3 regions of the Leptolyngbya sp. CALU 1928 genome follow, and region 2 is predicted to be linked to each of the others. Evidence: predicted binding sites of a transcription regulator. Region 2 holds the regulator's gene; each other region holds the start of a gene.
What was found. The regulator NtcA, encoded in region 2, controls nitrogen genes in cyanobacteria. The targets are predictions, from matches to a motif close to TTTGTANNNNNNNNTACAAA.
Positions count from the first base shown of each region.

Region 1 (3,284 bases), on a different contig from region 2:
GCATGAACATGATGATCTGCAAACTCAAATTGCGGACTTGCGGGATATTTTGGCACGTCGAGAACGGATTCTAACGATCATTGAAACCGAATTGGCTGCTCTCAAAGCTGCCCACGCTACTCCTCGCCGCACGGTGATTGAGCAGTCGGAAGATGAGATTCTGGATGCGGATCTAATTGCCAATGAACGGGCGGTGATTTTGCTGACCGAGCAGGGCTACATTAAGCGGATGCCTGTCAGCACGTTTGAGTCCCAAAATCGGGCAACGCGGGGTAAGTCGGGCACCCGCATGAAAGATGATGATGGGGTGGAACAGTTCCTCGCCTGTCGCGATCACGATAGCATTCTGTTCTTTAGCGATCGCGGTGTGGTGTATTGCCTGCGCGCCTATCAGATTCCGGTTAGTTCTCGGACTGCCCGTGGCACCGCGATCGTGCAGCTATTGCCCATTCCTCACAACGAAAAAATCACCTCGATCATTCCCGTGAGTGAATTCAGCGAGGATGAATATTTGGTGATGCTGACGAATAAAGGCTACATCAAAAAAACGGCACTTTCGGCATTTAAGAATATTCGCGCCAATGGCTTGATTGCCATTTCTCTGGAAGAAGCCGATCTGCTGCGTTGGGTGCGCCGTGCCCGTGCTGAAGACACCATCTTAATTGGTTCGGAGTTCGGCAAATCGATTCACTTTCGGGCAAGCCACGACCAACTGCGTCCGCTGGGTCGCGCCACACGGGGCGTGAGAGCAATGGCACTGCGTCAGGGCGATAGTTTAGTGGGTCTAGATATTTTGCCCAGCGAGATTGTCGAAACTCTCGCGGCGGATCTGGAGTCTGATGGGGTTGGCGAGGAAGAGGTGACCAGCGATGACGCAACGGAAACCTTGGAAGCCCTGGAAACCGTAGCGCCTTCCGGTCCTTGGATTCTAACGGTCACTGCCTTTGGCTATGGTAAGCGGGTGCCTGTAAACCAGTTCCGCTTACAAAATCGGGCAGGCTTGGGCATTGTGGCGACGAAGTTCCGCAAACCTGGCGATCACATGGCATCGCTGCGAATCGTCCACGAAGGCGAAGAATTGATGCTGATCACCAGTCGCGGCATTATTATTCGTCAAGCGATCAACGCCATTTCGTGTCAATCTCGCGTTGCTTCTGGAGTTCGCCTGCAACGCTTGGACGAAGACGATGAGATTGTGGCAGTAGCGTTAGTGCCCGCTTCGGATGCAGAGGAAGATGCATTGCTAGATGGGGACATGAGCAGCGGGGAAGTAGAAACTGGTGAAGTGGTAAGCGGGGAAGCGGGAAGCGGGGAAGCGGCGATCGCAGATCCAATCTTAGAAAAAAGCAACACCATCGAATCATAATGCAAGGTAGTCAAATATCCATAGATTAAAGCCAGACTACCCGGATCGCCTGCGCCCTAGCTGTTTGTATTCGTTTTGACAGAAAATACAAGCTTGTTTTGCGATTGTATGCAGGATACAGTACGCAGATCTGAGGAACCTCATTATGACTGAAATGCAGAATAGCCTTGTTGTAGAGGAGGTTGAGGAAGCACAGACCAGAGAAGGAATCTCAGATCTGCTCTATAGCTTGAATGACAAACCTCCTGTCTCAGAATCGATTTTTGTGGCATTTCAGCATGTTCTAGCTGCTTTTGTTGGCATCATTACCCCTGCTCTAATCATCTGTAGTGGATTGGGCCTCGATCCAGTCAATACTAGCTACATCATCAGTATGTCGCTGTTTGCATCTGGAGTTTGCACCTTCATTCAATGCAAAAGAATTGGACCTGTAGGATCAGGATTGTTAAGTTTGCAAGGCACTAGCTTCGCATTCCTCGGACCAATCATGGGAGTTGGCGCGGTGGCACTGCAAGGAGGAAAAACACCTGAACAAGCACTGGCACTGATTTTTGGCGTTTCCTTCTTTGGCTCTTTTGTGGAAATTATTCTGAGTAGGTTCCTGCATCTGCTCAGTAAAATCATTACTCCGGTCGTATCTGGCACCGTCGTAATGATCATTGGATTAGGATTAATTAAGACTGGGATGATCAGCTTAGCGGGTGGGGCAGGGGCACTCGCGAAAAACGATGGCTCGTTTGCAAGCTGGCAAAATTTAGCACTTGGCGGCACTGTCCTCTTATTAGTGTCGGTGCTAACGTTATCCAAGAACCGCTTTCTGCGAATGGGCGCGATCGCCATTGGGTTAGCAGTCGGCTATGTAATTTCACTATTTCTGGGTATCGTCAACTTCAGTGCGCTGGGTAGCCTGCCCCTGTTTAGAATACCCATTCCATTTCGGTATGGCATGAGCTTTGATTGGGCTGCCTTTGCACCATTCATTCTTTTGTATGTGTTAACTGCCATTGAAACAGTGGGTGACCTAACGGCAACCTCAGCCGTATCGGGAGAACCCGTCAAAGGATCGCTCTATGTTCGCCGCATTAAAGGGGGAGTCTTGGGAGACGGAGTCAACTCGCTAATTGCAGCAGTTCTGAATACATTTCCAAACACAACCTTTAGCCAAAACAACGGCGTAATCCAAATGACAGGGGTTGCAAGTCGGCATATTGGCTTTTATGTGGCGGGGATTCTTGCCATCCTAGGATTATTACCGGTTGTTGGCGGTGTCTTTCAAGCGTTGCCTCAGCCTGTTTTAGGGGGTGCGACCTTGGTTATGTTTGGCTCGATCGCAGTGGCTGGATTAAACATCATCTCATCCGCAGGCATGGATCGGCGATCGGTGATAATCGTAGCAGTTTCCCTCAGCATGGGTTTAGGGGTTATTTATGTGCCTGAGTTGTTCGCGAACAAAGATCCTTTGATCAAAAACCTCTTTGGTTCGGCAATCTCAACAGGCGGATTAACCGCAATTTTGCTTAGCTGGCTTCTACCCAACACTTCAAAGCCTACATCTGAGCCAACTGCTGAATCGAGTGAGCTAATCGCTGAAAATCAATAGAAATAGGATTAATAATCTCCTACTGTGCAGCGACTTTACCCGCATCCCGCCCTTTTCTCCTTTCCATGGGAGAGAAGGGCATGGGAGTGGGAATCTTCAGAATTCATAGTCTGATTCAGCAATGCTCTAATTTATTCAGCCAAAATCAAATTTATTCCTTTCATATATTTGTTGTGTAATCTTTCTGATGTAATCTGATTGCACAAATGTGATGACACAAATGGTGTCAGGCGATCGCTAGGAAAATACGGTCATGACGGCAACCAGTTCATATCAATTTTGGGACTTGCTGAGCGGGGTATTTAGCCTGAGCTTAGA
Region 1 is NZ_JBXBCE010000001.1:731,006-734,289, forward strand. Features, by position in the region: gene gyrA (DNA topoisomerase (ATP-hydrolyzing) subunit A) at 1-1,366, shown strand, start outside; gene AC1S5B_RS03235 (uracil-xanthine permease family protein) at 1,512-2,966, shown strand; gene AC1S5B_RS03240 (Yip1 family protein) at 3,220-3,284, shown strand, end outside.
Region 1: the regulator NtcA is predicted to act here: its motif matches at 1,430-1,449, upstream of AC1S5B_RS03235 (uracil-xanthine permease family protein).

Region 2 (3,284 bases):
TGCTATCTTGATATTTTTCAATATCAAGCCGTAAGATTCGGGCACAAAGCGCATGAAATGTCCCGATCCAAAGCTCTTTGGTAATGGTTTTATAAACGTGGGATTTCAGCCGAGTTTGCTCACTAGGCGAGAGCGCATCTAAGGGCTTGCCAAAATCGCTGCGAGCTTTTTGATCGGCAAATAGCTTTTCGATCCGCTCTTTCATTTCCCGTGCGGCTTTGTTGGTGAAAGTGACCGCCAAGATATTTTCGGGATCGACTTTATGGTTCAAAACCAGGTTTGCAATCCGGTAGGTGAGCGCTCGCGTTTTGCCAGAACCTGCTCCCGCTACCACTAACAGCGGACCGCAGTAATGTTCTACGGCTTGACGCTGAGAGGAATTAAGGTGGCTGATATCGAGAGTCTGGCTCATGGAGGCTATTTTGTGGAAGGTGCGGTTTCTAGATAAGGGTATCGCATCTTGCCATCCTGTGGAGTCCGGCAGAGGGTTTATTGGGGGCGATCGCCCCGGACTGATGCTAATTTATCTAGCCTAAGCCATGCCCAAGATTTCGTAGCCCGCATCAACATAAAGAATTTGCCCTGTCATGCCGCTGGATAAGTCGCTGCATAAAAAGGCGGCGGTGTTGCCCACTTCTGTTTGGGTGACCGTGCGGCGTAAAGGTGCTACTGCCTCTACGTGATGAATCATATCCAAAATGCCGCCCACCGCAGAGGATGCCAAGGTGCGGATAGGTCCGGCAGAAATGCCATTGACTCGAATATTTTGAGGACCTAGTTCTGCTGCTAAATACCGGACACTCATTTCCAACCCTGCTTTGGCAATTCCCATGACGTTGTAATTGGGGATCACCCGCACGCCGCCTAAATAGGTAAGCGTTACAATGCTGCCGCCTTCCGTCATCAATGGTTTTGCCGCCCCGCAAAGCTTGACCAAGGAATAGGTGCTGATGTCTAGGGCGGTGGCAAAACCAGCGCGAGACGTTTCCACAAAGCCACCGGTCAGGTCGTCTCGGTGGGCAAATGCCAGACAATGAATCAAAATGTCGATTCTTCCCCACTTGTCGCCTACGGTGTCAAAGGCGGATTGAATTTGAGCATCGTCTTGAACGTTGAGTGGCACAAATACGCTGGGATTGAGCGGCTCTACCAACTCAGCGACTTTTTTTTCCATTTTCCCTTTTTCATCGGGCAGATAGGAAATGCCGATGTTTGCTCCGGCTTTGTGAAGCTGTTGGGCAATACCCCAGGCGATTGATCTGTTGTTGGCGATTCCGGTCACAAGGGCATTTTTTCCAGTCAAGTCGAGCATGGTGATCAATACTTTGAGGGCACCTATGAGGATACTGAAATATGAGGTACAAAGATAGCAAGCTAAAATAGTTCAAGGGTTCCAAGTTTAGCTTCGGAAATCAGTTTTAATGGATCTTAGTAATTATTCTTGCAATGAATTTTGTTCAAGTTGCTAGGCTGCGGTTAATATACTGATACTTCCTAGGCTCTTTTATAATGGTAATGAGAGAGCATTAGATTAGTAGCTCCAGCCTTTTTTATGTGAGTTGAGATCGCCCCATTTTGTAACAACGAGTACAAAAAAACCTCTAGGAGTGCGTTTAAGTATTCTAAGTTACAGAGTTAAATGTCAGGCATTCGACACTTTTCATTCAACGAGTTGGCACGTAATAAGGACTCCGAGCAGGGGAATTATGGTTGTGACGCAAGATAGACCACTGGCATCGGTATTTCGTCAGATGGGAAGTGGGGTGTTTCCTCCCGTTGTCGAATCGTTTGAACGGGGTAAGACAATTTTCTTTCCAGGCGATCCCGCTGAACGCGTCTACTTTCTAGTCAAGGGAGCCGTAAAGCTCTCTAGGGTATACGAAGCGGGGGAAGAAATCACAGTTGCATTATTGAGAGAAAATAGTGTGTTTGGGGTTTTGTCGCTGATTACAGGTCATCGGTCTGATCGCTTCTATCATGCCGTGGCATTTACGCCCGTGGAGTTGCTTTCGGTGCCGATTGAGCAGGTCGAGAAGGCGTTGAAAGATAACCCTGATTTATCGATGATTTTGCTACAAGGCTTGTCTTCGCGCATTTTACAGACCGAAATGATGATTGAAACCTTGGCTCATCGGGATATGGGTTCTCGATTGGTTAGCTTTTTATTGATTCTGTGCCGAGATTTTGGCACCCCCACCAAGGAAGGAATTACGATTGATCTGAAGCTGTCTCATCAGGCGATCGCCGAAGCAATTGGCTCTACCCGCGTTACCGTTACCCGGCTTTTAGGCGACTTGAGACAAGATAATATGGTTTCGATTCATAAAAAGAAAATTACTGTTCATAATCCTGTAACGTTAAGTCAGCAGTTTACCTGATGATTTAAGGTTTGAGACGCTTAAAAATAAAAGCCTTGCGCTCACAAATTAGCGCGTAAGTAGAAGTCATCATCAAAGATTCATGGGGTAGGCTATAGATGAGCTTGCCCCTGTTTGCATTGCAAAAGTTGGAGCGTTTTGGTTTGGAGCAGCGATGTCTACGGGGCTGATCCTAATATTTGCAATTTTGGTGATTGGTGGTGTGATTGCCACTGTCGGCGATCGCATTGGCACCAAGGTAGGAAAAGCCCGCCTTAGCCTGTTTAACTTGCGCCCTCGTCGGACGGCGACCTTAATCACCATTTTGACTGGAATTGTCGTTGCCGCCTCTACCTTAGGAATTTTGTTTGCAACGAGTGGTCCACTCCGCACGGGAGTGTTTGAGTTAGGCACGATTCAACGCAAGCTAAGACGGGCACGCGGTGACCTAGACAGTGCGAAAAGCCAGTTAGAAACGGCTCAGTCTCAAAAGAAGCGCACCGAAGCAGAGTTAAACCGGGCAAAAGCCCAAGAAATTGCGGCTCAAAAGCAATTGATGAGTACTCAAAAACAGATTCAGACGATTGGCGGCTCCTTAAAAAGCGCGATCGCCGAACGGAATCGCGCCCTGAGCGATCGTGTTGCAGTCCAACAGACTCTCGAACAAAACCGCAGTCAACTTGCCGCAATCTCTGAGCAAGTACTGCAATTCCGCTCCAATATTAGACAACTGCAAGCTGAGCAGAGTCGAGTTGTGGCAGTGGCGGAAGAGGAAATTAGAGCCAAAAATGCGGTTATCAATGAGCGAGAAGGGCGACTCAAACAGCTAGAAGCCCAGCAAGATTTTTTGGTGCAAGAAATTGGCAAGCTAGAGCGGGAAGCTGAGGGTTTACGCCGGGGCAATGTAGCAATTCAGCGAGGGCAGGT
Region 2 is NZ_JBXBCE010000019.1:313,825-317,108, forward strand. Features, by position in the region: gene pcrA (DNA helicase PcrA) at 1-412, opposite strand, end outside; gene AC1S5B_RS26780 (hypothetical protein) at 411-536, shown strand; gene fabI (enoyl-ACP reductase FabI) at 533-1,312, opposite strand; gene ntcA (global nitrogen regulator NtcA) at 1,707-2,378, shown strand; gene AC1S5B_RS26795 (DUF3084 domain-containing protein) at 2,533-3,284, shown strand, end outside.

Region 3 (3,284 bases), on a different contig from region 2:
CTTCGCGGGGGGGAACCAGTAAATCTTCAGCGTAGGGCGGCACTGCCATATCGTTTTGCATCATTTGCAGCAGGGTGCCATAGGCAGACGCATCGCCAATCAGAATGCCACCTAAGACGCGATCGCCCGCTTCATTCAACACCAGTTTTTTGTAAGTGCCTTGGTGCGTGTCGATCAAGGTCAGGTCTTTTGCGCCGGGAGTTTTGCTAAAGCCATCGCCAAAGCTGGCAACATCCACTCCCAATAACTTCAGCTTGGTAGACATATCCGCTCCGGTGAAGCTGCTGCTGCCAAACTCACATAGGTTATCTGCCGCCACGCTTGCCATCGCGTAGCCGGGAGCGACTAAGCCATAAATCCGCTGGTTATAAAGGGCGCACTCGCCGATCGCGTAGACTGCCGGATCAGAGGTTTGGCAATAGTCATTAATTACAATACCGCCGCGATCGCCCACTTCCAGCCCCGATTCTCGCGCCAATTCATCGCGGGGGCGAATCCCTGCCGAAAACACAATCATGTCGGTTTGCAGTTCCGAGCCATCTGCAAACAGCATTTTGCAGACTCTGCCCTGCTCATCCATCACAATTTCGCTGGTGGATTTGTTGACATGAACGCCCACGCCCAGCGCCTCAATCTTATCCCGCAGCACTGCCCCGCCCAGTTCATCAATTTGCACGGGCATCAATCGCGGCGCAAACTCCACCACATGGGTCGCTAAACCCATACTCTTTAACGCATTGGCACATTCCAGCCCCAACAAGCCGCCGCCAATCACCACCCCTGTCTTGCACTGTTTGGCATAGGCAGCCATTCCTTCTAAATCTTCGATCGTGCGATAGACAAACGTGCCCTGCGCCTCCTTGCCTTGGATGGGTGGCACAAAGGGATAGGAGCCTGTTGCCAACACAAGACGGTCATAGGGGAGAACCATGCCGTTAGCTGAGGTAACGGTTTTGTGGGTTCGATCAATGCAGACAGCTTTATCACCGAGGTGTACCTGAATGGTGTTTTCTGGGTAGAAATCGGGCGCAACTAGAGACAAATCGTCTGCCGTTTTTCCGGTAAAAAACTCGCTGAGATGGACGCGATCGTAGGCAACGCGAGGCTCTTCGCAAAAGGTAATCAGGTTCCAAGTTTCCGTTGCTCCTTTCGCAACCATTCGCTCTAAAAACTTGTGACCCACCATTCCGTTGCCAATCACAATCAAGTTTTTCTCAGGCAAATTTTTCTCAGGCATGGCAGATTCTTAAGTGCGCGTATAAAGATCTCTGCCTAAGACTTTCTTCGAGTTATTCAGTTTCTTTTGTGAGTTTTGCTACAGATATTTTAAGTCGATGTAAAAAAAGCATCATAGCTATCAAGATATTGCATAGCCATTCTTTGCCAACGAGCATATTCACTCATGCAGTCTCTCTCCCGCCATCGATACCGCAAAACTACAGCTTTGCTCGTTTGGATGAGAGTCAGCCTGAAACCTGAACCCAACACCTGACACCCGAATAAACAGTGCAGGGTTACATTTAGAAATTAGGATTGAATATAATTTATGAGTGCAAAAAATAAAGCTAAATTGGGGAAGCTATCGCGAGAAGAGGAAAACCAATCTTGCCGATTATTTCCTTTTTGACGAATAAAGAAACAGACGGATTTATATCCACGCTGAACATTAGCCAATTCAAACTCTGACCAAGGCAACATTCGCTTACCATCTGATAATCCTTCCTGTGTGAGCGTGAGGCGTCCAAATTCAATGGCATTGCCCTGCTGATAGTTAGCGATCGCCGCTGGCAACTGGAGTTGTAAAAGTTGCTCTTCTAGCACGGTTCTCAGATGATCCACGTTGGCAACATGCTCATCGATTTTGATCTTCCGTCCATTCTTCGTTTCTAGAGTGATGACATAATTCGTTATTCTGCTCGTTGTGACAACAGATAGAAACAACGCCTTGATGTCTTCATAACGAATCACATCTGGTGTCCCTTTGTGATAGTCAATCAGCCCTCGTTGATAAAGCAAGATGGCTGGCTGAGTTCCTCTTAGCCGCTTGAGCGATCTATAAATGAAGTAGCTTGATAAGATCAGCCCAGGCAACCCAATCAAGATGAATGAAAGGGGCAGAGAAAACAAGAATATAATAATCCAGGCTCCCAGTAGAAATTTAGCCCTGCCTTTATTCCAGCCAAATTCTCCCACTATGGAGCCTAATGTTTCAGAAGCGTTGAAGGGATGAGTAGGATTCATAAATGGCTCTCTTTACTCAATTCAAAGAGTAGAGGGTGAGTTACCGGATGTCAACTGGCTCTGCCACTCTGCTCCAATCGGCAGAACCGCTGAGATGCATTCCAAGTCTCTGACTTGAAACGAGATTTGGCATTTGAAACCTGGAACCTGAATGAACTAGGACAATGAGCAAAACTCCTGAATGCCTTGCCAAACAATGTCATTGGAATCAGTTAAGCCGTGATCGCTGTCGAGTTCAACTAGGGTTACCCAAGGGCGCGTTTCGGCAAATTCTATGCTGGTTTGCAGCGGAATCACTTCGTCGTTTTTGCCATGAAACAATAAGGTTGGCACCGATCGCAGCAATTCTGTCTCGCGATATTGAGCAGCATCTTCGGCAAACTGATAGCTAATCGGCAGCATTTTCTCTTCGCCATAGTGATAGACGGGCAAAAAGCCTTCAGTTTTCCACTGTTGCAGTTGTTCAAAGCCCAAGCGGGGCAGCCAATGGGACAGGAACCCAAAAGCGGGTGCGAGTAGAACTAATCGTTCCACTTGAAGTTGGCGCTGCCCTAACCAGGCGGCAGTTAATCCGCCAAAGCTAGAGCCGATCAGCGTCACCGGGGCTGGTGGGGCAGGTAGTTCGGCTTCCACTTGTTGCAGTTGACGAGTTAGGGTGAGGTAGGTGAAATCACCTTGGTTGAGATCGGGAACAGTCAAAGGAATGTTGAGTTGGCTGAAGCGATCGCTGAGGTTTTTCGCTTTAACCGACTGGGGGCTGGAGGCAAACCCGTGGAGGTAAAAATATTGGTGCATTTGTTTTTTGTTTAAGGTTGTTCAAACCATAGCCAGTCGATTCACCGCTTGACTCTAGCAATCCTGACGGCGATTTTCAAACCAATTGGCGACAGTCAGCAAATCGAGCGATCGCGGCATCAGAGGAAATAAACAAGGGAACCTTTCTAGTTATCGATCTGGACAGTTTTCAAGGCTGCGTAACGAAATATTTTGATGTTAGCCAGATCGAGATCGCTAGACTACACTGATTGAGCTAAATACGTCAT
Region 3 is NZ_JBXBCE010000001.1:1,605,724-1,609,007, forward strand. Features, by position in the region: gene nirB (nitrite reductase large subunit NirB) at 1-1,237, opposite strand, end outside; gene AC1S5B_RS07505 (DUF6585 family protein) at 1,528-2,241, opposite strand; gene AC1S5B_RS07510 (YqiA/YcfP family alpha/beta fold hydrolase) at 2,398-3,036, opposite strand.
Region 3: the regulator NtcA is predicted to act here: its motif matches at 1,303-1,322, upstream of nirB (nitrite reductase large subunit NirB).